4 regions of the Vreelandella neptunia genome follow, and region 4 is predicted to be linked to each of the others. Evidence: predicted binding sites of a transcription regulator. Region 4 holds the regulator's gene; each other region holds the start of a gene.

Region 1 (7,359 bases), 1.7 Mb from region 4:
TCCACTTTGGCATCTCAAAAGTGAACAAGGCCCATCCGGGCATCTATGGAAACCACTATTTGCTACTAGTATTGCCACCCTTGCGCCGCAGTTAGGCCAACCAAAGTCCATCACCGCCCTACGGGAACTCTTCACCGAAGCACTACTAGATCCCAAGCTGTTTAAAATATTCCAGAACAGCCAGAGGGCTCATGACGCCTGCGCCCTCCTTGTAAACAACTATCTCCATGACGAGCAATACAACCAGCAAGACATTTACCGATACCTGACTAGCGCTTTAGACAGCAGTGAATACGAAAAGCACCCCGAAAAACTGGTCGGCAATGTCAGGGAGGATCGTCAACAGCAGGCTCGCTCTGCCGCCTTTCGTTCCTTAGTACTAGAAGCCTATGACTACCGGTGTGCAGCAAGTCGTCTCCGCTACATTACGCCCGACTATCGCTACCTTGTAGAAGCTGCCCACCTAGTTCCTTTCTCGGAAAGCCAAGATGATCGCCCAACGAACGGTCTCGCGCTCACACCAAACCTGCATTGGGCGATGGATAACCACCTTATCTCCCCTGGGCCAGACCTCAAATGGCATGTAAGTCCAAGCATTGACCGTTTCGTGGCCGATAATTACTGGCTTTGGGAATTAGATGGGCAGTCGTTAGTACTACCCAGATCGACCCGGTGGCAGCCTGATCGCGAGGCGCTAACGTGGCGAATGGATCACCTACAGCGATAAAGCACATGCAAAAAAACGCCCCAGCATCTAAAGATACTGGGGCGTTGATCATGCAGCGAAACGCGTCGTCGCCGTTACGGCTTCATATCTTCAAAGAAGCTCTTCACGCTGTCGAAGAAGCCGGTTTTCTTCGGCGAGTGGTTGTGGCTATTGCTGTCGTCGAAGCTCTGTTGCAGCTGGCGCAGTAGGTCGCGCTGCTCGTCGTTGAGCTTGACGGGGGTTTCCACCACTACCTTGCACAGCAAATCGCCGGGCATACCACCGCGCACTGGCTTGACGCCTTTACCGCGCAGGCGGAACAGCTTGCCGGTTTGGGTTTCCGGCGGAATCTTCAGCTTCACGCGGCCGTCTAGCGTGGGCACTTCAAGCTCACCACCTAGCGCGGCATCAACAAAGTTGATCGGCACATCGCACTGCAGGTGCTTGCCGTCACGCTGGAAGATGTGGTGCGGCTTGATCGCCACCTGCACATACAGATCCCCAGGCGGGCCACCGTTCACGCCGCTTTCGCCTTCGCCATTCAAGCGAATACGGTCGCCGGTATCCACGCCGGGCGGAATCTTGACGGACAGCGTGCGTGTCTCACGTACACGACCTTCGCCATTACATTTATGGCACGGCACTTTAATGTGCTGACCAGAGCCATGACAGGTCGGGCAAGTCTGCTGCACGGCAAAGAAGCCTTGCTGCATACGCACTTGGCCGTGACCGTGGCAGGTCGGGCAGGTCTCTTTAGAAGAGCCTGGCTCAGCGCCGCCGCCATCACAACGGTCACACTCGATATGCCGCGGCACGCGAATATCGACCGTGGTGCCTGAAACGGCATTCTCTAGATCCAGCTCTAAGTTATAGCGCAGGTCGGAACCGCGTGCCGGGGCATTGGGGCCACGACGGCGACCACCGCCTCCGCCAAAGATATCGCCAAACACATCGCCGAAAATGTCGCTGAAATCACCAGCGCCAGCACCGCCGAAACCGCCGCCGCCGCCACCTTGGCCATCAACGCCCGCATGGCCGAACTGGTCATAGGCAGCGCGTTTTTCGCCGTCGCTAAGCACTTCATACGCTTCGGACACTTCGCGGAATTTTTCCGCGGAGCTGGTATCGTCCGGGTTTCGATCAGGGTGGAATTTTTGCGCCAGACGGCGATAGGCCTTCTTGATCTCTTTCTGATCGGCCCCTTTTTCGACACCCAGGACTTCGTAATAATCGCGTTTGGACATAGGCCCTACGCCTCCTGGTTAGCTACGCACTCAACTGCACATTTAGCCATGTATTCAACTGTATATTTAACTACGTGATACTTAACTACGTGCGTCTTGGCCGCGGAAACAGCAACGCGGGAGTAGGCTCCCGCGTCACCGCTTTCCTTGGCAGAAAGAGGATGTTACTGCTTTTTCTGATCGTCGTTGACTTCTTCGTACTCGGCGTCAACCACGTCTTCTTCCGGCTTGGTGCCCGAGTTCTCGGCACCTTCACCGCCCTCTTGCTGAGCCGCTTCGGCCTGCTCGGCGTACATCTTCTGGGCTAGCTGGCCAGAGGCTTCGGTCAGTGCATCCAGTTTCTTCTGAATGTTATCGACGTCGTCACCTTTAACCGCTTCTTCCAGCTCGCTGATGGCCGTTTCAATCGCCTGCTTCTCGTCGTCAGTCGCTTTGTCGCCAGCTTCTTCCAACGTTTTACGCGTCGCGTGAATCATGCCGTCAGCTTGGTTACGCAGTTGCACCAGCTCTTCGAACTTTTTGTCCTCTTCAGCGTGAGCTTCGGCATCACGCACCATCTGCTCGACTTCTTCCTCGGACAGACCGCTAGACGCCTTGATGACAATCGACTGCTCTTTGCCAGTGGCCTTGTCTTTCGCCGATACGTTCAGGATACCGTTGGCATCCAAGTCGAAGGCGACTTCGATCTGCGGCACACCACGCGGCGCGGGCGGAATGTCGGCGAGGTCAAAGCGACCCAGCGACTTATTCTGCGATACTTGCTTACGCTCGCCCTGTACGGCGTGAATGGTCACCGCTGTCTGGTTGTCATCCGCCGTTGAGAAGGTTTGTGTCTTCTTGGTCGGAATGGTGGTGTTCTTGTCGATCAGCGGCGTCATCACGCCACCCAGGGTTTCGATACCCAGGGTTAGCGGGGTAACGTCAAGCAGCAGAACGTCTTTAACATCGCCACCCAGTACGCCGCCCTGAATCGCTGCACCAACGGCAACCGCTTCGTCCGGGTTAACGTCTTTACGTGCTTCTTTGCCGAAGAAATCAGCGGCTTTCTTCTGCACCATCGGCATCCGTGTCTGGCCACCGACCAGGATCACTTCGTCGATTTCAGCCGCAGAAAGACCCGCGTCTTTCAGCGCCATTTTGCAAGGCTCGAGCGAGCGCTGAACCAGCTCTTCTACCAGCGACTCCAGCTTGGCGCGTGTCACCTTAACGTTAAGGTGTTTCGGGCCAGTGTTGTCGGCAGTGATGTACGGCAGGTTCACGTCGGTCTGCTGGGCACTGGAAAGCTCAATTTTGGCTTTCTCGGCAGCTTCTTTCAGACGCTGCATGGCGAGGTTGTCGCCGGACAGGTCAATGCCGCTGTCAGACTTGAACTGATCAACCAGATAGTTGATCAACGCCAAGTCGAAATCTTCGCCGCCCAGGAAGGTGTCACCGTTGGTGGCCAACACTTCAAACTGGGTTTCACCGTCGACATCGGCAATTTCGATGATCGAAATATCGAAGGTACCGCCACCCAGGTCATAGACCGCGATGGTTTTGTCGCCGCGCGACTTGTCCATACCGTAGGCCAGTGCGGCAGCGGTTGGCTCGTTAATAATGCGCTTAACGTCCAGACCGGCAATGCGGCCGGCGTCTTTGGTCGCCTGACGCTGGCTGTCGTTGAAGTAGGCCGGTACGGTAATGACCGCTTCGGTGACCGCTTCGCCCAGGTAGTCTTCGGCGGTCTTCTTCATTTTCTTCAGCACTTCCGCGCTTACCTGCGGCGGTGCCATTTTTTTGCCTTTTACTTCAACCCAAGCGTCACCGTTATCAGCTTCGCTGATTTTGTACGGCACCATCTTGATGTCTTTCTGGACAACGTCGTCTTTAAAGCGACGGCCAATCAGACGCTTGATGGCGTACAGGGTGTTTTCTGGGTTAGTAACGGCCTGACGTTTAGCCGCCTGACCGACCAGCGTTTCACCATCATCGGTATAAGCGATGATAGACGGCGTCGTACGGCCGCCTTCGGCGTTTTCAATAACTTTAGCGCTGTCACCATCGAGCACGGCCACACAAGAGTTAGTGGTGCCCAGGTCGATACCAATTATACGTCCCATAGCAATACCTCGAATTCGGTTGTTACAAAACTGAAAATTTAGTCTTTAAAGCTTGTCTGCGGGTTTCCCCGCGGGGTTGCCCTTTATTTGGGGGCCGCCGCTGACATTTCAAGGGCTTTTTTCACACTCTTATTTCAAACTCTGTGCCGCCAGTGGCTTAATCGGCTTTTTTACTCACTACAACCATTGCCGGGCGCACCAGGCGTCCATTGAGCAAATAGCCTTTCTGCATAACGTCCATCACGGTGTTCGGATCGAGATCCGGGTTAGGCACCATGGTCATGGCTTCGTGCACCTGGGGGTCGAAGGGCTCACCGTGTGGCTCAATGCTTTCAACGCCGAACTTATTGAGCACATCCAGCTGCATCTTCAAGGTCATGGAGACACCTTCGCGGTGAACTTCCGATGCCCCCTCTTCCATGGTCTCAAGCGCTTTTTCCAGGCTATCCACCACCGGCAGCAGCTCTTTAACGAACTTTTCCAGGGCAAACTTGCGCGCTTTCTCGGCCTCCTGCTCAGCACGGCGGCGCACGTTTTGCGCTTCAGCGGCGGCGCGCAGGGCTTGATCCTTGGCTTCGGCCAAGCTCTGCTCTAACTCGCCCACTTGGGCTGCCAGCATTTCCGCTTCCGGGTTGTCGACGCTGTCTTCTAGCGCCTCTTCGTCATTGATCAATCCTTCCAACTCACCCTCCATCAAGCGCTCTTCAGCGACCTTCTCAGCCGCTTGTTCAGCGCCTTCGGCTTCATGCTCGTGGCGGGCCAGCTCATCGTCCATTGGTGTTTGCGGTTCTTTCGCCATGTTGTGCTCCTAAAAAGTAGAGCGCGGCCACGCGGGCGGCGCGCAAAGAAGTAAGCTTTGAGTCACTAGCTTTGACTGATCATGCACGCTATATGGGGGCCATAAATTCCATCTCAAGAGGTGCATTGAAGTGAGTTATTAACTACTGTATAAATCAACAACTATTGGATAAGTATCCAGCTTCTATGCTGTATCGCCTCAGGAGGCGCCATGCTTACTCAGCTAGCTATTCAAGATTTCGCCATTGTCGATCACTTGGAACTCGACTTGACCGGCGGTATGACTGCGATTACCGGGGAAACCGGCGCGGGCAAATCGATCCTGTTAGGCGCCCTTGGGCTCTGCCTGGGCGAGCGTGCCGACGCTGGAAGCGTGCGCCACGGCCGGGAGCGTACGGATCTCTCCGCACGTTTCGATATTCAGCACCTGCCCGCCGCCGTCGAGTGGCTAACGGCACGGGAGCTCCCAGCAGAAGAGTGCTTGCTGCGCCGCGTGGTCACCGCCAACGGCCGCTCCAAGGCGTGGATTAACGGCCACCCCGCGACTATCTCTGACTTAAAATCCCTCGGCGAGCAGCTGATTCAGATTCATGGACAGCATGCCCACCATGCGCTGATGCGTGAAGAGACCCACCTCGCCCTGCTAGATGATTACGCTGGCCTAAACGATGCCACCGCTCAATTAGGCGAAACGTTCCGGGAGTGGCGCAGCGCGCGTCGTCAGTTGAAGAAGCTAAGCGAAGAAGGCAGTGAAGTTGAGGCCAAAAGGCAGTTGCTGCGCTACCAAGTAGAAGAACTGGATCAGCTCGGTTTAGCGGAGGGTGAATTAACCACGCTAGAAGAGGAGCAGCACACCCTGGCTCACGCGGAAGAGACCCTGCGCGAAACCCAGTTTGCCGCCGACTGCTGCGCCAGCGACGAGGGCGGCGCGCTCTCTTTGCTCAACCAAGCGTTCGCCCACTTAAGTGCGCTGCCAGGCAGTGACAAAGGCACCCTGGCAAACACCCTTGCCATGCTGAGCGATGCGCGCATTCAAGTGGAAGAGGCCTCCAGCGAACTCAATCGCCTTGCCAGCACCACCGAATTAGACCCTGAGCGGCTCGCCTGGGTTGAAGAGCGAATGACCGACGTCCATCGAATTGCCCGCAAGCACCACGTTGCTCCTGAAGAGCTATGCGCCCTGCATGCTGAGCTACAGCGGGAAGTCGCGCAGCTAGAAGAGGGTGGCAATGACCTGGAGGCACTCAGTGCACGGGTTGTCGAGCTACGCGAGAGCTACCGCCAAGGGGCAAAAAAACTCAGCGAGAGCCGTCAAAAAGCCGCGCTTCGCTTGGGTAAAGAGGTGCAGCAGCAGCTGGGCTTTTTGGCCATGGGCAAAGCTCATTTTGAAGTGGAAGTCACCGCGAAAGACGCGCCCTCCCCTGAAGGCCTTGATCGCGTGCAGTTTTTGATTAGCGCCAACCCCGGCCAGCCCGCTCGCCCATTGACCAAAGTCGCCTCCGGCGGTGAGTTGTCACGGATTAGTCTGGCGATTCAAGTGGTCGCGGCGACGCACTCAACGGTGCCCAGCCTGGTGTTTGACGAAGTGGATGTGGGTATCTCGGGGGCCACCGCAGAGATCGTTGGCCAACTACTGCGCAAACTGGGCGAAAACGGCCAGGTCATGACCGTGACCCACCTCCCTCAGGTGGCAGCACAGGCGCACCAGCACCTGCATATCGAGAAACAGGCGAAGCGCGATACAACGCTGACCCAGATGGCGCTACTCGACGAGCAGGGGCGCATCAGCGAACTGGCGCGTATGCTGGGCGGTGTCACGCTTTCTGACCAAACCCTCGCCCACGCACGGGAAATGCTGCACGCCAGCCAGCGCCCGCCGCACTGATTGAGCGGGTGACTTACGCCGCCTCTGTGCATGGCGATAGCGCATAGCTATACAGCACACCTGCAGATAGCAAAACAAACGCCCCTGAACCACTTGGCGAATTCAGTTAACAGCTTCTGTTAACCAGGAATTCGGCCAAATGGCTCAGGGGCGCTTATATTTCGAACCGCGATTCACGGTCTGCGACTAACGGCGACCTACGAACGCTATTTCTTGTTCGTCGGCCCGCTGTCCTGTCGCGTCACGTCGGAACCGCGCGGACGCACATAGAGCACCAGAGCATGATCCACTAATTCGTAGCCGTGCTCTTCAGCGATTTCTTGCTGACGGCGCTCAATGATTTCATCAACGAACTCAATGATTTCGCCGCTTTCAAGGCACACCATGTGGTCATGGTGATCCTCTTGGGTCATCTCGAATACCGCATGGCCTCCGTCGAAATTATGACGAATTACCAAGCCCGCTGACTCAAACTGAGTCAATACGCGGTATACGGTTGCCAAGCCAACATCTTCGCCCGCATCAATCAGTGTTTTGTACACTTCTTCCGCGCTAAGGTGGTGCTGACCCGAAACATTTTCGAGAATTTGAAGTATCTTGACGCGCGGCAGGGTCACTTTTAGACCG
Region 2 (7,359 bases), 2.2 Mb from region 4:
CTATACATAAAAGCCATGCAAAGCCCCTATAGAAGCCGCCATGCACGCTTAACGGGCGGGGCGCTTAACCTGTTACATTAGCGCTTGATCTTGTTGACGTAGGCTGGCACCCATGACGCTTCCTCTTTATCTAGGCTTGCCTATGTGGGCCAATCAAGACTGGCTGGGTAACCTTTATCCACGCCATGCCAAAACTGAGCTGTTAAGCGATTACGCGGCGGTGTTTTCCAGCGTTGAGGGCAACACTACCTTTTATAGCGGTACCCCAAAGCCGGAAACCATTGCTGCCTGGGCGTGTCAGGCACCATCCCACTTCCGCTTTTGTTTTAAATTGCCTGCCAGCGTCACCCACGATCAACGGCTAACCCGGTTAGAGGAGGCCTGGGCTTTTTTGACGGCGCTAGAACCGCTGCACGACCGCCTTGGGCCCACCATGGTTCAACTGCCACGGGATTTCGGCCCCCAAGAGCTTCCCCAGCTTGAAGCGCTGCTCGCCGCTTGGCCTGCCCATTTGCCTTGCGCAGTCGAGGTTCGCCACCCTGATTTTTTCCACAAAGGAGCCGCTGAAACAGCCCTTAACCGCCTGTTGATAACTTATTCGGCCAATCGCGTGATGCTCGACGTACGCCCGCTCTTCTCAACCCCGGCAAATGGCCATGTGGGCTTGGCCCATGCCCAGCAAGAAAAGCCGAAACTCCCGCTACACGTGCTTTCAACGGCAAATTTTCCTGTCATTCGTTTCATTGGCCATATTGACAAAACGATTAATAGCAACTATTTCGTCGCCTGGAAAGAGCGGCTAAAGCTGTGGATAAATCAGGGGAAAACCCCTTTCTTATTTGTGCATACTGCGGATAACCGCGAGTCTCCCCACATGGCCCGCTTACTCTATAACGCACTAGGAGAAGTGACGCCATTGCCCCCACTTGGGCCCTTTGCAGGTGAAAAGCAAAGCCAACTGTTTTAACCCACCTTTTTAGGTCAGCTAACTGGCATGCTTGCGGTCGATCAGATAAATTGCGCTTACTTTCGGAAAAGTACGCTGGCAATAACTCAATTTTCCGAAAACTAGCGTGCCCAGCACGCAGTAACTTACACAACAATCGACTTAATGGGTGATGTATGGCGAAGCTTGCGCATGCGCAGTGGTCATCGCGAATGACCTTTGTGCTGGCCGCCGCTGGTTCAGCGGTGGGTCTAGGTAATATCTGGAAATTTCCGTATATGGTGGGTGAAAGCGGCGGCGCTGCTTTCGTATTTGTGTATTTGCTCTGTATCGCGCTGATCGGCTTGCCCATTCTTGTCTCTGAGTGGCTTTTGGGGCGGCGCGGCCAGAAGAACCCCGCCAGCACGATGTCAGAGCTGGCGCGCACGGCTAAAAAGCCAAAAGCCTGGGCCATCGTGGGCATCAGTGGCATTGTCGGGGCCTTCTTGATTTTGTCGTTTTATAGCGTGATTGGCGGCTGGTCGCTCTACTACACCGTCAACTCGGTGAGCGGTGCTTTTAGCGGTCAAGATGCCGATGGCATTGGCGCGCTATTTAATGGCATGTTGAGTAACCCTGGGTTGCTGCTGCTGGGCCACTCCGTGTTTATGCTGCTGGTCATTGGGATTGTCGCCCGCGGCGTTACCAAAGGCCTTGAAGGCGCTGTACGCATTCTGATGCCAGTCCTCGCACTGCTGCTGGTCGTGCTGATCGGTTACGGCATGACGACCGGCCACTTTGGCGAAGCATTGACGTATATGTTCAACCCGGAATGGAGCAAGCTCACAGCAGAAACCGTGCTAGCCGCCTTGGGTCACGCCTTCTTCACCCTCTCTCTGGGTATGGGCATCATGATGGCTTACGGCTCTTATCTGGGCAAAGAAATCGATCTGCTGCAAACCGCCCGCACGGTCATCATCATGGATACCGTCATCGCGTTAGGCGCTGGTTTAGCCATCTTCCCGATCGTCTTTGCTAATAGCTTGGATGTCGCTTCGGGCCCTGGACTGATTTTTGTCACCCTGCCGCTGGCTTTTGGCAACATGGGAGGCGGAACGATTTTGGGGTTGATGTTCTTCTTGCTGCTGACGTTTGCGGCATTAACGTCGGCCATTTCACTGCTTGAGCCCGTGGTGGAATTCATTGAAGAACGCACGCCGCTAAGCCGTGTCATGGCTACCGTTGTGGCCGGGGTGGGCGCTTGGTTACTGGGTATTGCGGCGCTGCTGTCATTCAACGTGTGGAGCGAACCGGTGCTGTTTGGACTGGGCGTGTTTGACCTGCTGGATACGTTGACCAGCAAAATCATGCTGCCGCTGACGGGGCTGGGTGCGATTCTATTCACCGCTTGGTGCCTGGAGCGCAGCAGCGTGGAAGATGAACTGGGTCTTTCAGCGACCGGCAAGAGCGTATGGAACGTCATCGCGCGCTATGTTGCGCCCGCTGGCGTTATTGCCGTCTTCGTAACAGGGTTAATCTAAGCTCAGCCGCTTGTATAGCCGAGCTGCCAAGGCCCTGCTAACCGACAGGGCAGCGTGGTTTTGCGCAGATAATAGTTGCGCCCCTACTCTCTTGGCATCCTGAAACTTAGTGTAATTCGCTCTCTTGCCGATCTTCATCGGGCAAGGGGGCGATATCCCGCGATAACTTTTGAAACTCACGATGAAGCTCAATACCCCGCCGCGCTCTTAAGCTGCGTTGGGCAGCGCTGCGCTGGCGCTGAGCATGCTCATCGACTTCCATACTCATGAAGATGTCGAGCAATTCGCTTTTAACCGAGGTGATTCGTTCGACGTTTCTCATAATCGACGTTCCTCCAGATGAATATGCCTTCGTCCACCTGCATCCGTGACGACTGTTATGATGCAGTGCGGCACTTCAGTTATTACTATAACCTACTTGACAAAATGATGACCATTCATAAAAAAAGGGGCTAACGGCCTTTAAACGCTAGCCTGAACGTCGTTATCAGTGCCCATTTGCACCATCAGTCAGGCATACTGTGACCAATGCCAACGTAGCCAAGTGAGCTAGAAAGCCAAGGAGCTGAACGTGAGTCGCGCCCTGTTCGATGAAATGAGACGCCGCATGGAGCACTTTCGACGCTCCGAGCAAAAAGTGGCGCGGTTTGTACTGCGCAACCCCGAAGAGGTCATCCACATGCGTATTGTGGACTTGGCCACCGAAGCCACCGTTAGCGAACCTACCGTTGTGCGCTTTTGCCGTGCGCTGGGTTGCAATGGCTTTCAGGACTTCAAACTACAGCTGGCACAAATGCTGGCCAGCGGCAGTCAGTTTGCCCAGTTCTCCATGAACGATAGCGACTCGGTCGCTGAGTTTTCCCACAGCATCTTCGACTCGACCGTGGGCACGCTGCTATCGGTTCGTGACCGTCTGGATAATGAGGCCCTGGGCCGTGCGGTGAACGCCCTGGCGATGGCCAATCGGGTCGAGTTCTATGGTTTTGGGGCATCCGGCGCGGTGGCTTTTGATGCTCAGCACAAATTTTTCCGGCTACAAATTTCTACCTCTGCCTACGCTGACCCGCATATGCAGAATATGTCGGCGGTGACCTTGAACGATGGCGATGTGGTGGTGGCCATTTCCCAAACCGGCCGTACCAAAGCGTTGGTCGCCAGCGTGCGCTTGGCTCGCGAAGCGGGCGCGACAGTCATTGGCCTGTGCCCCAGCGGCTCGCCGCTCGCCGAAGAGGTTAGCCTGCCGCTGTATATCGATGTTCACGAAGACACCGAAATCTACACCCCGCTTAGCTCGCGGATTGCACACCTGGTGCTTATCGATGTACTCGCCGTGGGCGTGGCCAAAACCCGCGGGCCGAAACTCGCCGAACAGCTCAAAGCGGTTAAAAAGAGCCTTAATACGCTGCGCTTTCCTGAAGATTCCTAGTCTTTGCCTATACCGAGTGCGAGGGCAGGTTGAAGCGAGGGTCTTTTGACAGGGCCGGAAAGTGTTCCTGACAATTCCGGCATTTCCGCCCTCCATGGCGGTCAGATGCAAAAGTAGCGCCCACGGATGGGTTCACAGCGCCCTCGCGGAAACCTGCCCTCGACACAGAGGCGAGAAGATTGCCACACCTGTATACACAGCCAGTTAGCTGGCTGTGCTAGACTAGCCGCCTATTTTTTGATCCGGCAGCGGCTACTATGGACGACGTCACGGCGATTCTCGATCAGCTCAACTCCGCCCAGCGCGAAGCAGTGAGCGCTCCCCAAGGTAATCTATTGGTGCTCGCAGGCGCAGGCTCCGGTAAAACCCGCGTGCTGGTTCATCGCATCGCCTGGCTGATGCAGGCCGAAGGGCTTTCACCCTACGCACTGCTGGCGGTAACCTTTACCAATAAAGCCGCCAAGGAGATGCGCACCCGCCTCGAGGCGCTGCTAAGCATCTCGATGCGCCATGTGTGGGTAGGTACCTTTCACTCCATCGCCCACCGCCTGCTGCGCACCCATTGGCAGGACGCCAAGCTGCCGCAACACTTCCAGATTATCGATTCTGACGATCAGCTACGGCTGGTCAAACGGCTGCTGAAAGATTACGCCATCGACGACGAACGCTACCCGCCCCGCCAAGTGCAGCACTTTATCTCCGGCTGCAAAGAGGAGGGACTGCGCCCGCACCAGGTCAATGTGGATGGCGATGCCTACATGGGCCAGATGGTTGAGCTCTACGAGCGCTACCAGCTCACCTGCGAGCGCGGCGGCCTGGTCGATTTCGGTGAACTGCTGCTACGCAGCCTGGAGCTGCTGCGCGATAACCCGGCGCTGTTAAACCACTACCAAGAGCGCTTTGGTCATGTCCTGGTGGATGAGTTTCAAGATACCAATACCCTGCAGTACGCCTGGCTAAAGCTGCTCACCGGCATGAAGACGCCGATGACTGCCGTCGGTGATGACGACCAGTCGATCTACGGCTGGCGCGGTGCCAAGGTGGAGAATATCAGCCGCTTTGAGCAGGAGTTTCCGCAAACCCACACCGTGCGGCTCGAGCAGAACTATCGCTCCACCAGCGCGATTCTGGAAGCCGCCAATACGCTGATCAGCCACAACAGCGAGCGGATGGGTAAAAACCTGTGGACCGACGGTATCGAAGGCGAGCCGATCTCGATCTATGCCGGGTTTAACGACCTGGAAGAAGCGCGCTATATCGTCGACACCATCAAGGAGAAGGTCGACGAAGGCTTTAACCGCCGCGATATCGCGATTCTCTACCGCTCAAACGCCCAGTCTCGCCTGCTGGAAGAGACGCTGATTCGCCAAGGCATGCCCTACCGTATTTACGGTGGTCACCGCTTTTACGAGCGCCTGGAAATCAAGAATGCCCTGGCCTACCTGCGCCTGATGCTCAACCGCGATGATGACGCCTCGCTTGAGCGGGTGATCAACGTACCCACCCGAGGTATTGGCACACGCACGGTGGAGATTGTCCGCCTACGTGCCCGTGAACAAGGCATTCAGCTGTGGCAGGCACTCCACGATGCGATTAACGACGGCACCTTGAAAGGCCGCGCGGCCAATGCCGTGCAAACCTTCGCCAACCTGATTGAGCAGCTCGATAACGATGCCTCTGGCATGGCGCTGCACGAAATTATCGATCACGTCACGGTGCATACCGGTTTGATCGAGCACCACAAGAGTGAGCGCGGCGAGAAAGGCCAGGCGCGGGTCGAAAACCTGGAAGAGCTCGTCACTGCTGCCCGCGCCTTTACCCAAGGCGATGTTTTTGAAGCCCCTGAAGCGGGCGAAGGCATGGCGGCACTGGAAGCGTTTCTTTCAGAAGCCGCCCTTAATGCTGGCGACCATGAAGCCGAAGAGTTTGAGGACAGCGTACAGCTGATGACGCTGCATTCCGCCAAAGGCCTGGAGTTCCCCGTCGTCTTTATTGCCGGTGTCGAGGAGGGGCTGTTTCCGCACAAGATGTCCCTGGAGGAACCGGGCAGGCTCGAAGAGGAGCGTCGGCTCTGCTACGTCGGCGTTACCCGCGCCATGCAGAAGCTCTACCTGACCCACGCCGAAACCCGCCGCCTGCACGGCAAAGAGGTGTTTCCACGCCCGTCGCGCTTTTTGCGCGAGCTACCGCCACACCTACTCGAAGAAGTCCGCCTACGCGGGCATATTTCCCGCCCGGTCACCGCATCACGAACGTCTTTTGCCCAGCAAAGTGTCGAGAGCAGCGGCGATATGCCTAGCCTCCACGTTGGTCAGGGAGTTGAGCACCCGGTGTTTGGCGAAGGGATTATTCTTAATGCGGAAGGTGAAGGTGCCCGCGCCCGAGTGCAGGTCAGCTTTGAAGGTGAAGGGGTCAAATGGCTAGTGCTTGGTTTTGCTAAGCTAACGCCGCTGTAAACCAGCGATTCTTCTCATTAACTACGCCTACGCGCTCCAGGCACCACATAGAGGTCATTATGAAACAGCGCTTAAAACGCCTATTTCCTGAGGTGTGTAACGGTTGGCAGGCACTCAGCGGCTACCAGCGTTTTGAACGCTTAGTTTCGATGGTGCTGACCCTCGCCATCGGCGGCGCTGTGCTGGTCGCTATGTATTACTTAGTCATTCATGTGGTGCAACTGCTGTTTATTCAAAGCCGTGACCCCTTTGACTACCGCGTATTTCAAGCGCTATTTGACATGATCCTTACCGTCTTGATTGCCATGGAGTTCAATAACTCCATCATCCGCACAATGACCAGTGGTAAAGGCTTCATCCACGTTGAAATCGTGGTTCTCATTGCCATTATGGCGCTGGTGCGCAAGTTTATGGTGCTGGATATGGAAGTCATCGACCCCTGGCAGATTGGCGCCCTCTCGGCTGCGGTATTGGCGTTAGGCGGCTGTTATTGGCTGGTACGCCATGGCAACAGCATGAAAGACGCCTCGGATGATTAATCAGGCTTGCGGGCTAAATTCGCTATACAGCATACTAACAAGCGGACACCGCGAACTTAGCGCCCTATAACAACAGTTTTATTACCTTTGGAGTTTTGCTCACCATGCAACGCCGTCACTTCCTCAAAACTGCCAGCCTTGGCGTCGCCGGGGCCGTTGCCGCCCCTTTCGTAACCACCTCAAGTGCGCGCGCACAAGAAACCTTCACCTGGGACATGGTCACCTCTTGGCCGAAAAACTTCCCTGCCCTGGGCACTGGTGCGAATGATTTCGCCCGCCGGGTAGAACAGCTTTCCAACGGCCGCATGCAGATCCGTGTACACGGAGCGGGTGAATTGGTACCAGCCCTGGAAGTCTTCGATGCGGTAGCAGCCGGTACCGCTGAGATGGGCCACTCTGCCTCTTACTACTGGCGCGGCAAAGTAGCTGCTTCGCAGTTCTTTACCGCTGTACCCTTCGGTATGACGACTAC
Region 3 (7,359 bases), 2.4 Mb from region 4:
GGACTAATATTGAGTGCGGCGATATGTGTTTGTATCCCACCAAGTATATCTTCACTAAATTCCGTTTTATGTTCTTCGTGTCGCTGCCTGATGGCCTCTAAGCTCATATTCTCTGGCAAATTAACAGAGTTACCTCCTGAACCCTCAAGAGCTTCTAGTGACTGCTGAGCGGCGACAAATTTCGCCGATACTCCAGATGCAGACGCAGACACCTCTGAGACTGTATTCTTGGAAAAGAATATTTGAATAGATTCAAATATGCCAGTACGAAAGCGAATTCCGATTATTAGCACGGTAATTGGCCATGCAATAGCCTTAATCAGCTCTACTACTAAACTAGGCGCCCAACTGCACAAATTTTCTTCCATGTGATCTCCTATCGCCTAACGCCTCAAACATCGGCGCAGCCATGCTGCGTCCGAGTGCTTTGATTTGTTATACACTGCTACTCCAGTGGTGATGGTAACTCCTCCTCAAACTCGACTAGATCGCTATTTTTGAGGAAAAAGAAAAATGTCGAATCAATCGCAAAAAGAAGTCTTTTTCCTTGATCATAGTCAATCAATGGTGGATTCAATTTTTTCTTAAATTGTAGATGAGAAATGTTGTGGAGAAGGTTGCTTATGTCTCCGGGCCTAACATCTTGAGCTCTATGATGTATCGATTTAATTCCATCAGTAATATCAGCTCTGGAAAGCCCCCCAATAATGCCGTTGTATCCTTTTTGTGCAATTATCCTCACCAAATAGTATGGGAGGTGAAGAGGTGCCTTTTCCTTGCCCTTTGAGTGGGTAACATTTCCAGAAGCCAATAGTTCTAACGCTTGCTGGTGATTTTCTCGATATTCATTGCATTTTTCTTCTAACGCTTCATTTGCGTAAGAGTCGTCCGCTAGATGACGTGCATATCCCTCATGGGTACGATTAACGTCGGCAACTCTACAGTAAACCTTTAGGAGTTCCTGAAGCACACCGATACTGCCAAACGAATTTGCAATGAATGTTAAAACGACACTTTCACTGATTGAGATATTAAGTTCGTGAGATCCTTTTACGATCACTTTCCTAAAGTCGTCTTCAATCCATGGTTCTACAGGTATATCTTCAACCCTATCTGTTAGATCCGGACAAAATGTTCTAAGCCTGTCTTTCTTCCGCCAAACGCCAAGAATTACGAAAACTATCCCTGTTTCTTGGAATGTTCTTAGATCGAATGAAAACTCTCTTTGCCTCTCCTCGTCTAGATAATGGAAATTTTCTAAAATAATTTTCTTTTTGAAATTAATTTTGTGAAGAAGCTCGGAAATATCCTGTGCCACAGATAGATTAAACGGAACTGTCTCGTACGTTTTAGTATTTTTATCTGCAGCACTTATTGTGCCAGAAGCACTTGCCTCTCCTTCGCCAAATAGTAGTATTTTCGCTTTGGCTTTTATACCAACGCTCGTCGAAGCTTTGGTAGATTCTTCATTTTGCGTGCTCGTTTCAATTTCTACTCCGAGCTGCCTCAAGATGCTTGAGTATATATCCGATATATTTGTGCTCGGTGTAAGCCTAACAACAATATTTTCTTCATAAGGCAGATGCCTTGACACTAATGCTGTTTTTCCCTGTTTAGAAGCACCGTATACAACAATGTGGTTCCCACAGGTGAGGGAGTCACTAAATTTTGTGTCGATTTTGTCTCGCTCGATATAGGAGAGAATTTGATTTGGGCTAACTCCAAACACCTCATTTAATTCGGGCATATTCTCAATATTTCCTTGTGTATAACAGTTTTATTCATGCGCATGCGCGTATTTCTGGGAAGCCCCACCTTCCTAAAAGGCACCTAATCTACTGATAAAAAAGGGGTAAATACTATTCTCTCCTAGTAAGGCTCGTTAGCCAATTGCGCATAAACATAAAAGATCTGGTCATAAGCAATTATTTTATATGTATTTCCAAGATTATCTTCCGGCAATACAAGCCTTCACGTTTCAGAACTGACCAGAAAAAACGCATTGTGAGCCAGGGGCTACTATTCTGCTGATGGCCGCTTTGGGTCGTCAACGGACTATTGGGATTTCGCACATCCTTAAGTTGACAGGATCCTAACTAACCCAAGATGTAAGTTAAGTGCAACTCGCGCGGCATGCCTAAGGCGACGTTTAAGGCGTTGCAAAACTTTACTCAGTGGCAGTGACGCGTCCCTGCCTTAGTATCCCTATGACAACCATTGCTATCAGTTCGCCCCCCATGTTCAACCACCTCACCGCTATATGCAGCAGTTGATGCTGAAACGTTACCTGCTCCGAAGAACATACCAGCCAGCATTAGAGCCAATAACACCTTCTTCATGATCGTCTCCTTGTGATTGCTGGCCTACTACCAGCACTACGAGACTAGCATCTATCATGCTGAAGCGAAGCGTACTTTAGTCAAAAGCCTACTTAGTAGTACCAATCAACTCGCACCAAGGATGAAATTTTATTAGTCTTCCTCCTCTCATGAAGGGACCACTAATATGAAGAAAATTTCTTACCTCATCACGTTTACGGCAGCTCTACTGCTGTCGAGCCACTCCATTGCTGCTGTGCCCTCTTCTTTTAATTCGGCAAAACGAATTGCAGAAGATCAAATTTATTACGACCAGGACACTTCCTTTTACTGTGGCTGCCAGTTCGACTTTGAGGCTGGGCCCAATTTAGAAGCATGTGGCTATGAAATTAGAAAGCAACCACAAAGGGCTAGCCGCATTGAATGGGAGCATGTGATGCCCGCGTATGATTTCGGCCGACAGCGCCAATGCTGGCAGGATGGTGGTCGGGACAACTGCCGCCGAAACGACGCAGTATTTCGAATGGCCGAGGCAGACCTGCATAATTTGGTGCCCGCCATTGGTGAAGTAAACGGCGATAGGTCCAATATGCGATTTGGAATGGTCAATGCGCCCGTTCATGAATATGGTGCGTGCGAGGTCGCGGTATCGTTTGAAGAACGCACCTTCCAGCCACCGCCCCACCGCCGCGGTGACATTGCACGCACCTATTGGTATATGCGAGATACCTACGGCATCGAGATCAGTCGACAGCAGCAGCAATTATTTACAGCCTGGGCACGTCAAGATCCTGTCGATGAGTGGGAGCTGGAGCGCAATCGAAGGATTGCCGCTGCGCAAGGAACGGCCAACGCTTATGTTGGTGAGGTAGCCAACCAACAGACACCAGCACGACTGCGAACAACGTCCGCTCTTTCCCTGCGATCGGAAAGCAGCTCCGGTTTTAGCTGTTCAACTCGTAAGACTTGTGGCGCCATGGCGTCATGCGAAGAGACAATGTTCCACTTGAATCAATGCGGGAACAGTCGCTTAGATGGTGATAGTGATGGTGTGCCGTGCGAGTCGATCTGCCGATGATTAGATAACATCACGCCGGATTAATCAGCTCTTCGCTCTGCCCTTCGCTAGGCTTGTTAACCTTGGTGCTCACAGGCCAATGCTCTATCAGACTGGCATCGATATGTCGCACCATCTGCTTGATCGTCTCCCGATCAGTAATGTCAGGCGCTAACCAATGCTCAAGGCTATCGCCATCCAATATCAGTGGCATTCGATCATGCACCTCAGCAGCACTACCGCGTCCGGGCTCAGTGACAATGGCACAGCCTAGGCTTCCATCATCACGCTCAGCGAATATGCCTGCGAAAAACAGCGGCCCACGATCTTTCCGGCAAATGTAATGCGGCTGCTTGGGTTTTGAGTCTTTAATCCATTCATACCAGCCGTCAACCGGTATCAGGCATCTATGCTTTGAAAACGCCGATTTGAAATAGGCGTTGGTGGCCACCGTCTCAACTCTCGCGTTGATCGGCTGATTACCTGTGCTTTGAGCCCACCTCGGTCTGTACCCCCACCACATCTCGCCAATGATCGGTGCTTCGGTTTCTGACGTCTGGTGCACGGCAGCGATCCACGTGCCGGGCGCGACGTTGTAGCGAGGCCTTACCTCTTGCTCGGGCACAGTAGCGCCAACCATTTTGGCCAACTGATCAAGCGGGGTGAATAACGCGAATCGTCCACACATCCTTGAATGATAGACGATAATTTACGGCTCGCAGCCACCCTGACACATGAGCGCTTGCAGTCAACGCTGGTCATCGCTTATCGTCTGCCTAAAATACTGTATATATCACCAGCATTATAGGAGGCGTGTATGTCAGAGAAAACGTATCAGCAGTTGGTCCAGCGCGTGCAGCGGGCAATCAATAGCCCAGGTGCACAGTCGAAGCACTACGTGGAGATAAAGCGTCAGCCTGAAGATGAAGTGGATGATTGGGAGCGCATGCTTTCCGACCTGGGTACTGTCGAGAACGTCACGCTCACCACCATGGATGACCATGGCGAGCATGTGCAGGTTACATGGAACCCTGAGGAGTCGATGGCATGAGCATCCACCTCACCGTTCTCGGGCGTGTCGATACCACCGCCCCACCACTGAAACTACCCCTAGCCGCTGGTGAAGTCCGCGCCGGGTTTCCTTCTCCGGCAGATGATTATCTTGAAGCCGAGCTGGATCTAGTCGCCCACCTCATTCAACACCCCAGCGCGACGTATTACCTACGCTCCAAAGGCTCATCAATGACAGGCGTGGGCATCTACGATGGTGACCTGCTCATTGTCGATCGCTCGCTTAAGCCCAAGCCTGGGCACATCATTATCATGAGCGTTGACGGTGAGCTAACGTGTAAGCGTTACGACATGATGGGCAACCGCCATTACCTGTTCGCCGCTAACCCAGAGTTCCGGCCAATACCCTTAGAAGGCCGTGAGTGCCAGATGTGGGGCGTGGTCACTCATAACATTCACTCGCTGGCACCAGGCTTCACCGTATGATCGCTCTTGTCGACTGCAATAATTTCTACGTCAGCTGCGAGCGCGTGTTCAACCCGAAGCTGGAAGGCAAGCCCGTTGGAGTGATGTCGAATAATGATGGCTGCGTTGTCGCCAGGTCCACTGAAATAAAGCAGCTTGGCGTAGCGATGGGCATGCCAGCGCATCAGATCGACCCACACGTACACCGTCAGTGCATTTTGTTGAGCTCCAACTATGCGCTGTACGGCGACATGTCTCGAAGGGTCACTGACGTTCTCAGTCAGCACACCCCCCACGTTGACATTTACTCGATCGACGAATCCTTTTTGAGTTTTGAAGGGTTCGAGCCCCAAACTCTCAATGAGCGATGCCAAGTAATGCGGCACCAAGTGCGTCGTGACACCGGCATACCCGTTAGCGTTGGGCTTAGCACATCTAAAACGCTGGCAAAGATCGCCAACCACCGCGCAAAAAAGGAGCCACACTTTAACGGCGTGGCCATCATGGAGCCAGACAGCGACGACACGCGTGCTTTCCTTGAGCAGCTACCGGTGACGGAAATATGGGGTGTCGCTGGCCGTAGTGCTGTGAGACTGCAAACTCTCGGTATAGAAACAGCCTGGCAGCTACGCAATGCCGCGCCTAAACACTTAAGGAAACACTTTTCGGTTGTGATGGAGCGAATCATTTATGAGCTCCAGGGGCAGGACTGCATAACACTAGACGACATGACGCAGCCCAAAAAGCAGATCATGGTCAGCCGCAGCTTTGGGCGCCTCACTAACAATAAAGCCGACCTTCACGAAGCGATCCGTGTTCACACTTCACGCGCCGGCGAGAAGCTACGTAAGCAGCAAGGCCTTGCCCAGGCGATCATGGTGTTCGTGCGTACCAATAGATTCCGCCCGGATCTACCCAGCTACAGCAAATCGTTAGTGATACCACTGCCCCACCCGACGAATGACAGTCGTGAGCTGGTCCGTACCGCGATGGCTGGGCTGGAGAGCATATTCAAACCGGGCATTATGTATCAAAAATGCGGCGTTATGCTCATGGATCTGTGCGACTACGGCAATGAACAGCTTGGGTTGCTGGCTGAGCCATTGAGTAATGAGAAGCGGGAAAGGAATGAGAAATTGATGGCAACACTGGATAAGCTAAACCGGGAGCACGGAAAAAATACTGTCCGGCTGGGAATGCCGAGGAAGTCCAATGCATGGGAGTTGCGCTGCGAGCATCGAACCCCAAGGTATACAACGAAGTGGGAAGAACTAGCCGTTGTTAAAACGTAGAGCGCCATCCCTGGCGGGCCTAACTCACTTCTTTTAGTTAGGCTAACCACTAATTTAGAGCAGAGTACATCAACTCAATATTCTGTAGGGGGAACCCTATTAGTTAGCCGAGCCGCGCCTTAAATAAAACGGACTTCTGCGATCATCAAGAGAACTATCTACAGAGATCCAACGCATCTATCCCTATGCGCTAAATGGGCAGCTTATCAAAGCCAAAACCCAGGTACCTAACGTGGTGAGGGATAGTCACCTAAACATGTATCATTAATAGCTAGTTGCTACACTCTATTGATGACACACCGGTTAATTGGAGGCATTGATGACCCATAAAAAAGCTAATTCCAGGAGAGAAACACATGAGCCTATTCGAGTGATTGGTGTTTCAGGTCAATCAATTATAATTGGAAAGCCTGAGGCGAAGGCTACCGTATTTCAAGATCCTGTGTTTTTGCTAGCGGCACGACGTCAGGCCCATGAAAAAGCGGTCAAGGTCATCATGGGGCATCGAAAAGAGCTTTTGCGCACTTACAATGCTTTTTAATGATCTAGCGGCTACTTCGCCTAATAAACTTATTACACTTTGTCCGCTGAAACTCTTCTTCATGTCCGCTGCCCTTGAGCATAGGGCCGGCCTCTAAAGTGCAAACTCCTCTAAATTAGGGGATTAGGGGGCTTCGTCCTTGCCAATTATAACCCATGGTGCGTGCACATCCCAACGAGCCATTGTGATGGAGCAAAAGACACATAGGCCCATCCAGTTCGAAATTAGCGAGCAGACTCGCATTGCTATTATCGACTGGATACAGCTGGCTCAGCTCCGAAGCGAAGACTTCCTGTTTCCTAGCCGAATCAATCGTGCAAAGCATCTTTCAACACGACAATATGCCCGTATTGTGAAAGCCTGGAACACAAAAAAGGTCTAGATGCGTTTATATAGGGTCAGCAAACGATGTGCCGTACTAAAGCGTCTGATATACCGTTGCATGAAAAACCTTAGAGCAGTGCAACTGCTCCTGGTTCACACGAAGCTGGAAAGCACCGTCATGCATCTAGGGATAGAGGTAGATGACGCGTTGGAAATGGCAAAACAGACAGAAGTTTGATGAGGATAAATGACGGCCTATTTCGGGCTGTCGTTGTCCGGCCAGGAGCTGCCTTTTAGCCGTCTCTGATATAACGCCTCAAACACTGGCTGAGCGTAGCGCAGTCCGAGTGC
Region 4 (7,359 bases):
GGGTCTCCCGCTTCGTGGGCGCCTGCCATACTCAGATCATCAGAAAAAACGCAGCCTTTAAAGCCAAGCGATTCCCGCAACATACCCAACCAACTGGGTGAAAATCCTGCTGGGCGCGTATCGAAAGCACTATAAATAACGTGCGCCGGCATGACCCCATCTAACTGCGGGGCTAATTGGGTAAAGGGCACAAGATCGTGCTGTTTAATCACTTCCAGCGGGCGATCGTCTACTGGCAAGGCAACGTGGGAGTCCGCCGCAACCCCGCCGTGGCCGGGAAAGTGCTTGCCCACAGCAGCCATACCGGCATCATGAAGCCCTTGAATAAAGGCGCTACCTAGTTGCGCCACGTGCTGGGGGTCACTACTAAAACTACGATCGCCGATAACGCTGGACAGACCGCTCTCAACATCTAATACCGGGGCGAAGCTCAGATCCAAACCACAGGCAGCCATCTCCATACCTAACAACCAGCCGGCATCTTTGGCTAACGCCAGCCCCTCTTCCGGGGTGGTGCGGTAGCTCTCACCGATACGCGCCATGGCTGGCAGGCGTGTTAACCCCTCTTTGATGCGTTGAACGCGACCGCCCTCTTGATCCACGGCGAGCAGTAAATCAGCACGCACGCGGCGAATATCGCTGCAGAGCTTGCGAACCTGATAGCCATTTTCGACATTGCGGGCAAACAGAATAACGCCCCCGACCGTCGGGTCTAGCAGCAAGCGCTTTTCTGCAGCCGTCAATTTGGTGCCTTCAAGGTCAAGCATGACCGGGCCTAACGGTTGAGTCATCGTGATAGGTCCATTAAAAGGGGCGATGATTCTAGACGATCGTCTAGCGGTGTCAAAATCTGTGTAGTTTTGCCAAGGCAATCGTAGTTGGCAATCGATAAACTTCGATGATGAGGGCAGGTTTCCGCGAGGGCGCTGTTACCCCATCCATGGGCGCTACTTTCGCCGTCCCTGAAGCGAAAGACCCTCGCTTCAACCTACCCTCCCCATGTGATCATGGATTTTGAAACAATTGAAAAAGGTCAATCAAAGGATTGGCGGCCACCGTGCAACCAAACAGGTGTTCCCGGCAACGCTAACGAAAAGATATAGAGCAGATCAGGATTGCGTACACGAATACAGCCGTGGGACGCAGCTACTCCCATAGGCTCTTCATACGGCGTCCCGTGCAGGTAGATATAGCGCCTTTGCGAGTCCACCTGACCACCGCGGTTCACGCCTTTTTCCAAGCCACACAGCCACAGTATGCGGGTCAAAATCCAATCACGCTCAGGATGCTCTTTGGCGAGTTCGGGCGAAAAGGTCTCGCCCGTCCAGCGACGACCGCGAAACACCGCATTTTCGGGCATGTCTCCACCAATAGCGGCTCGCACATAATGCCAGCCGTGGGGCGTTTTACCACTGCCATTGCGCTCCCCGCTTCCAGCAGCACCGGAGGAGATTGCACACTCATGGAGCACTTTAGGCCCTCGCCAACAGCGCAGCGCCTGTTGGGTAGTATCAATCTCCAGCCAGATATTCTCAGTGGGAGGTAGCTCAGCTAGCGTAGGCGTTCGCATGTTTTCCTTCTTCAGGTTTGGCTTCTTCAAGGGTCATGGGTAACGGCGCATTCATGGCAGCCACAACGACAGGAAGCAAGCGTCTGACCAAATCACGCACCGAGACCTGTTCGTGGTAATCCTTCTCCGCGATATCGCGCAGTGCATCGAGGCCAGAAAGGGTAAATATTACCGTCCCAAGCATAAAGTGTAGCCGCCAAAAGCGCTCAGCGTCAGGCAGATCCGGCGTTGCTTTACGTACAAGCTCGGTGAAGCGGGTAAACACATCACCATACTCTTGCTGGATATAGCGCCTGAGATGCCCCTGTGCCTGGCTGTAGGCAAGACCGAGCAAGCGCATGAACACTTTTAAGCTATTACGTTCGGCGGGTACCGCAAGAACGGTGGTGGCCATGGTTTCGAGCAGTGTTTCAAGTGGAATAACACGACCAGCGTGTTGGCCTTCCAGCTCATCCAGCGCGGTATGAAAACGCTGAGTAAAAGGATCCAAATAGCGGGAAAAAACGGCCTGAATCAGGGCTTTTTTGGAACCAAAATGGTAATTAACAGCGGCCAGGTTAACGCGCGCTTTGCTAGTGATGTTGCGCAGCGAAGTTTCGGCAAAACCCCGCTCTGCAAACAGCACCTCAGCAGTATCGAGTATACGGGTCACCGTATCAGATTGAGCCATGTCGCTCTCCAGGGAAACAGGTGTTTAAAACATAGCAAAATACTATGCCATAACCTTGGTGGGCTCAACGCTTGATTTACTGACAAAATGTGGCAGGTTAAATAAGCAGAAACTTAGTTTCAAACGATTAAGGGGCCTCTGTTTAACGTAATGAGCGAAGACCAGACAAGGCAAAAATCAACGAAAAAGCGGAGTTTACGGGTTGTAAATGAGCATTTTGAGGCGATTTTTAACGCCGTATGGTCGAGCGCAATAGTTAATCAGAGGTTTCTTAGGAAAATTGTATAGACATAGTCGATAGGCACTGACAGGCCATATACTGGACAGAGGAACATACTGTATACTTAAACACTTATTGATTAAGTCGACATTTAGCTTGTTACTGTCTATTCACTATTTATGGAGTCTGGTATGTCGCGTCCGCTAACCGCTCGCCAACAGCACGTGTTTGATTTTATCGTTAAGACTATGGGCGAATTTGGCTACCCTCCTACCCGTGCTGAGATTGCCAAAGCACTCGGCTTCCGCTCCCCCAATGCGGCTGAAGAGCACCTGCGCGCGCTGGAACGCAAAGGCGTTATTCGCATTATCCGCAACACGTCTCGAGGCATTCGCCTGCCCAACCAGGAACCTCAAGAGACCCTCGATAGCGCAGTCACCGCGTTACCCGCTGCCAACGTTGAACCCCTGCCCGCTGGCCTGCCAGTGATCGGTGAGGTGGCCGCTGGAAGCCCCATTTTAGCCGCTGAACATATTGATCGTTACTGCCCCCTACCGGCTGAGTACTTCACGCCCAAAGCTGACTACCTGCTGCGTGTGCGCGGGCTTTCCATGAAGGATATTGGCATTTTGGAGGGTGATTTATTGGCGGTTCATCGCACCGACCGAGTGCGCGATGGCCAGATTGTGGTTGCCCGCTTAGACGATGAAGTAACGGTTAAACGCTTCAAACGCCAGGGGCATCAAGTGACGCTGTTTGCAGAGAACCCTGATTTTGCGCCCATTGAAATCGACCTGCGCTCCCAATCCCTCGATATCGAAGGCGTTGGAGTCGGAGTGATTCGAGGCGGTAACGGCCAGGCACTCGGCTAGCAGCCTGTCGGACTTAACACTGATCTACTGCGAATCCCGGTATTTTGGCCAACTTTATTCGATCGATTTCGTTAAATAGCGCGCTATTCGCCTCAATCGATCGATAAATTTGGCTCAAAATCCGTGCTTCTCGCGACGATCGGTCAAGCCCGACAGGCTGCTAGTCCCCACACTATTGCATGTCGATATAGCGGTGGTCATTGAAGGTGGCCACCCAGTTAGGGTGATAGACCAATAAAATACTTAGCAGCATGCCGGTAATAAACGCCTCTGAAGGCATTAACAAGGGCAGGAAGCGCGCGTACTCCTGGGCAAGGTAGATCGCCTCAGGGTCAGTCCCTGCGACGATAATCAGCACTACCGCCGCCAGACCTCCCCCTAGCGTTGCCAGCGCCGCGCCAAAAAAGCCGCAGGCAAACAGAAAGACCATCAAGTTATCCGGCAGGCGGCGATCTACCAGCCGCCATACCGTGCCAATAACGGCCGCCGGAACGATCCCGGTAACCAGCACATTTGCCCCCAACAACATCCATTCATTGCGACCAATCACCACCATGGCGATATTGATCAGCACGTTGCTGATCAGCGCTAACGGCGCTTTAAAAACCAGTGTCATCAATACCGTAAAGACAAGGTGCAGCGTTAGCCAATCAACCGCCTGCGCGCGAAGCTGCCACATAAGCATCACCGCCAGCGTGGCGCCTAACCAGCGGTGCTGAAGCGCGGTATCCTCGATCAATACCTGCCAGGGCCGCCGCCAAAGTGTCCACGCTATCACGCCCAGCGAGAGTAGCCAGGTGAGCAGCAGCGCCCAGGGCGCTAGTACACTTTGCGCAAATGACATGGCGGCCTCTAGGGTTGATGAGCGTTAACTAAATACCACTGTCTTGTTGCCGTGCACCAGCACGCGATCTTCCAAGTGCCAGCGCAAGCCCCGAGCGAGCACGGCTTTTTCTACATCACGTCCAAAGCGCACTAGATCAGTGGGTGTGTGGCAGTGGCTAACACGATGGATATCCTGTTCGATGATAGGACCTGCGTCGAGTTCCTCGGTTACATAGTGACAGGTAGCGCCGATCAGTTTAACGCCACGCTGGTAGGCTTGATGGTAAGGCTTAGCCCCGGCAAAAGAGGGCAAAAAGCTGTGGTGAATATTGATCACTCGCCCCGCATAGCGCGCGCACAGCTCGGGGGGCAGTATTTGCATATAGCGCGCCAGCACCACGCAGTCAGCGCGAGCGCTGTCGATTTCAGCTTGAACCTTGGCAAACGACGCTTGCTTATTGTCGGGGTCGACCGGCACATGGTGGTAAGGAATGCCGTACCACTCGGTCAGCGAACGCATATCGTCATGGTTGGAGATAACCCCAACAATATCGCAATCCAGCTCACCCGCCTGCCAGCGGTAAAGTAGATCTACCAAGCAGTGTGACTCCCGCGACACCATCAGCACTACGCGGCGACGCTGCTGGGTATCCACCAGTGACCACTGCATATTGAATTCGCTGGCCACCGGTTCAAACGCCGCGCGCAGTGCTTCCACCGACATACCCACCGAATCCGCCAGAATTTCATAGCGCATAAAAAAGCAGCCGGTTTCTAAATCAGAGTGCTGGCTGGCTTCGGTGATGGAGCCACCCTGCTGGGCAATAAAGTTTGAAACCCGTGCAACAATACCTACCCGATCAGGACAGGAAACCACTAAACGATAATAATGAGACATGTGAGCTACTCTTGACCTATTTCTAAGGTAATTATGACAAACCAGCGGCTTAGGCTGCATATTGTATCGGAAGGCCAAGGATGATTGTTAGCCGCCCCTGCCTTCCCGTATAGTTAAGTCACTACTTTTTAGGTTTTTCATAACAGATGCATTCATCACGCGTTCAAATTCGTCCCCGTCGTCGTCCACCGCTGCGCATTTTGCCGCTGGGGGGTTGCGGTGAGATTGGAATGAATCTAACGCTATACGGCTATGACGAGCACTGGATAGCCGTGGACTGCGGCATGATGATCCGCCAGGATCTTCCCAACTCGCCGCTGCAGGTACCCAATCTCGATACGCCGAAAGCACTAGGGATCGTGCCCAAAGCGCTATTTATCACCCATGGCCACGAAGACCACATTGGTGCGGTCGCCTGGCTCTGGCCAATGTGGAACTGCCCCATTTATGCCACCCCACTGGCAGCCGGACTGTTGCGGCTAAAATTTGCCGAGCATCAGCTTAGCAGCGCAGCAATCCATGTTATTGAACCTGGCGAGGCGTTGGAAAGCGGGCCATTTACGCTGCGCTATCTGCTTTTAACCCACTCGATTCCCGAAAGCTGTGCGCTGATCATGATGGCCGGAGGCTATCGCGTTCTACATACCGGCGACTGGAAACTCGATCCTGAACCGATCATCGGCACGCCGATAAGCGCGGCCCAGTTCAAGGCGCTTGCGCCAGTTGATTTAGTGGTGGGCGATTCTACTAACGCCCCCATGCCCGGGCACTCAGGCAGCGAGGGGGACGTCGCCCGGGCGCTGGCAAAAACTCTCAGCAACTGCCAGGGCCGCGTAGTGGTCTCCTGCTTTGCCAGCAATCTTGCCCGGGTGTTAGCGATAGGGCGCGCAGCCCATCAATGTGGCCGCCGCATCAGCTTGATGGGCCGTTCTATGGAGCGCATGGTCAGCGTTGCACGTGGGCTTGGCTATATGGATGATTTACCGCCGCTGGTGCCCAATCATGACTTAGGTTACCTCCCCCCGGATGAAGTGGTGATTATCGCCACCGGCAGCCAGGGTGAACCCCGCGCTGCACTACAGCGTCTAGCTCAGGGGCGGCACCCTTTTGTGGATCTTCAGCCGGGCGATAACGTCATCTTTTCGGCTAAAGCCATCCCCGGCAATGAGCGCCCCATTGAGCAGCTTAAAAAGCGCTTGGCGCACTTAGGTGTCAGCATCTATGACGAGGTTAATCATCCTGAGTTGCATGCCACCGGGCATCCAGCTGAGGATGAGCTCATCAAGCTTTACCAGTGGGTAAGACCCAAGCATCTTATGCCAGTGCATGGCGAAGTGCGCCACCAGCAGGCTCATCAGGCAATTGCCCAACAGCTGGGCGTTAGCGCGCCGCTAGCGCCGGTGAATGGTGATCTAATTTTCTTCGATAGCCACGGGCTGCGCTGTGAGGCGCGCTATCCGCAGCCGCCCTGCATTGTCAGTCAAAACAGTGTGGTACCCCACCCTGGCCTCGAGGTAAACGACGCCAGCAAGGCCCGTCGCGGCAGCTTATACTTAGCGCTGCCGGTGACGGCTACTGAGACAGGATGGGCGCGTATTGGTCGCTTGATGCTGGATGCCTCGGGGGCCAGCCCGCTGGATGAAGATAGCTTTAGCGATTGGCTGGACGATCAGCTTGATGAGATTGCTGCAGAGACGCTTGCCGACTTGCGCCAGGCATTGCAGCCCCGCTTGGTTCACTGGTTAGCGGAGCATATGCAGCACCTGCCCGACGTGCACCTACAGATTATGGCCGCCGAAATGCCCGAACAACCCATCTTGAAAAATGCGGCTAATCGCTAGCGCCAAGTCTTTGCGAGCAGCGACGCGGGAAACTCATTCCCACCGCGCGGCATCCTGTTGGTCGGAGTGGCGCTCTTTGACCCAATACTCGCCCTGGGTAGAGTGCTCTTTCTTCCAGAAAGGCGCCTGGGTTTTCAGAAAATCCATAATAAAATCGCAGGCTTCAAACGCTTCACGCCGATGCGCGCTAGCCACCAGCACGCGCACAATCGGATCGCCGGGCCCCAGGTAACCGACGCGGTGAATGATTCGTACCGCCTGGAGCGACCAGCGCTGCCAGGCCTGCTCACCAATCTCCGTCAGCGTACGTTCGGTCATGCCCGGGTAGTGCTCCAGCGTTAACCCTGTGACGTCCGGCGTTTCATTAAAATCACGCACAAGGCCGGTAAAACTCACCACTGCGCCAATATCGCTGCGCCCCGCCAAGGCATCGTCATAGCCGTAGGCCATTGAGAACGGGTCT

The links. Region 4 encodes LexA, which represses DNA repair genes until DNA is damaged. Its sites were predicted from a motif close to TACTGTNTANNTANACAGTA; they were not measured.
Region 1: a site for LexA is predicted at 4,992-5,011, ahead of recN (DNA repair protein RecN). Genes of this name have one in related genera too.
Region 2: a site for LexA is predicted at 4,079-4,098, ahead of uvrD (DNA helicase II). Genes of this name have one in related genera too.
Region 3: a site for LexA is predicted at 4,158-4,177, ahead of SR894_RS21000 (DUF1654 domain-containing protein). Genes of this name have one in related genera too.

Annotation. Positions count from the first base shown of each region.
Region 1 covers NZ_CP140255.1:268,260-275,618, reverse strand. Annotated here, with positions in the region: gene SR894_RS01365 (HNH endonuclease) at 1-727, shown strand, start outside; gene dnaJ (molecular chaperone DnaJ) at 802-1,950, opposite strand; gene dnaK (molecular chaperone DnaK) at 2,115-4,049, opposite strand; gene grpE (nucleotide exchange factor GrpE) at 4,207-4,848, opposite strand; gene recN (DNA repair protein RecN) at 5,059-6,732, shown strand; gene fur (ferric iron uptake transcriptional regulator) at 6,939-7,359, opposite strand, start outside.
Region 2 covers NZ_CP140255.1:4,751,618-4,758,976, forward strand. Annotated here, with positions in the region: gene SR894_RS21955 (DUF72 domain-containing protein) at 113-967, shown strand; gene SR894_RS21960 (sodium-dependent transporter) at 1,123-2,466, shown strand; gene SR894_RS21965 (PA3496 family putative envelope integrity protein) at 2,573-2,788, opposite strand; gene hexR (transcriptional regulator HexR) at 3,038-3,892, shown strand; gene uvrD (DNA helicase II) at 4,150-6,348, shown strand; gene SR894_RS21980 (phosphate-starvation-inducible PsiE family protein) at 6,408-6,887, shown strand; gene SR894_RS21985 (TRAP transporter substrate-binding protein) at 6,992-7,359, shown strand, end outside.
Region 3 covers NZ_CP140255.1:4,547,509-4,554,867, forward strand. Annotated here, with positions in the region: gene SR894_RS20980 (hypothetical protein) at 1-368, opposite strand, end outside; gene SR894_RS20985 (ATP-binding protein) at 446-1,747, opposite strand; gene SR894_RS23005 (YHYH domain-containing protein) at 2,172-2,339, opposite strand; gene SR894_RS20990 (endonuclease) at 2,506-3,396, shown strand; gene SR894_RS20995 (SOS response-associated peptidase) at 3,407-4,063, opposite strand; gene SR894_RS21000 (DUF1654 domain-containing protein) at 4,193-4,426, shown strand; gene SR894_RS21005 (LexA family protein) at 4,423-4,872, shown strand; gene SR894_RS21010 (Y-family DNA polymerase) at 4,869-6,143, shown strand; gene SR894_RS21015 (hypothetical protein) at 6,463-6,684, shown strand.
Region 4 covers NZ_CP140255.1:2,002,645-2,010,003, reverse strand. Annotated here, with positions in the region: gene nagZ (beta-N-acetylhexosaminidase) at 1-791, opposite strand, end outside; gene SR894_RS09345 (L,D-transpeptidase) at 1,034-1,570, opposite strand; gene SR894_RS09340 (TetR/AcrR family transcriptional regulator) at 1,548-2,240, opposite strand; gene lexA (transcriptional repressor LexA) at 2,652-3,332, shown strand; gene SR894_RS09330 (energy-coupling factor ABC transporter permease) at 3,505-4,176, opposite strand; gene purU (formyltetrahydrofolate deformylase) at 4,201-5,055, opposite strand; gene SR894_RS09320 (ribonuclease J) at 5,286-6,896, shown strand; gene moaE (molybdopterin synthase catalytic subunit MoaE) at 6,930-7,359, opposite strand, start outside.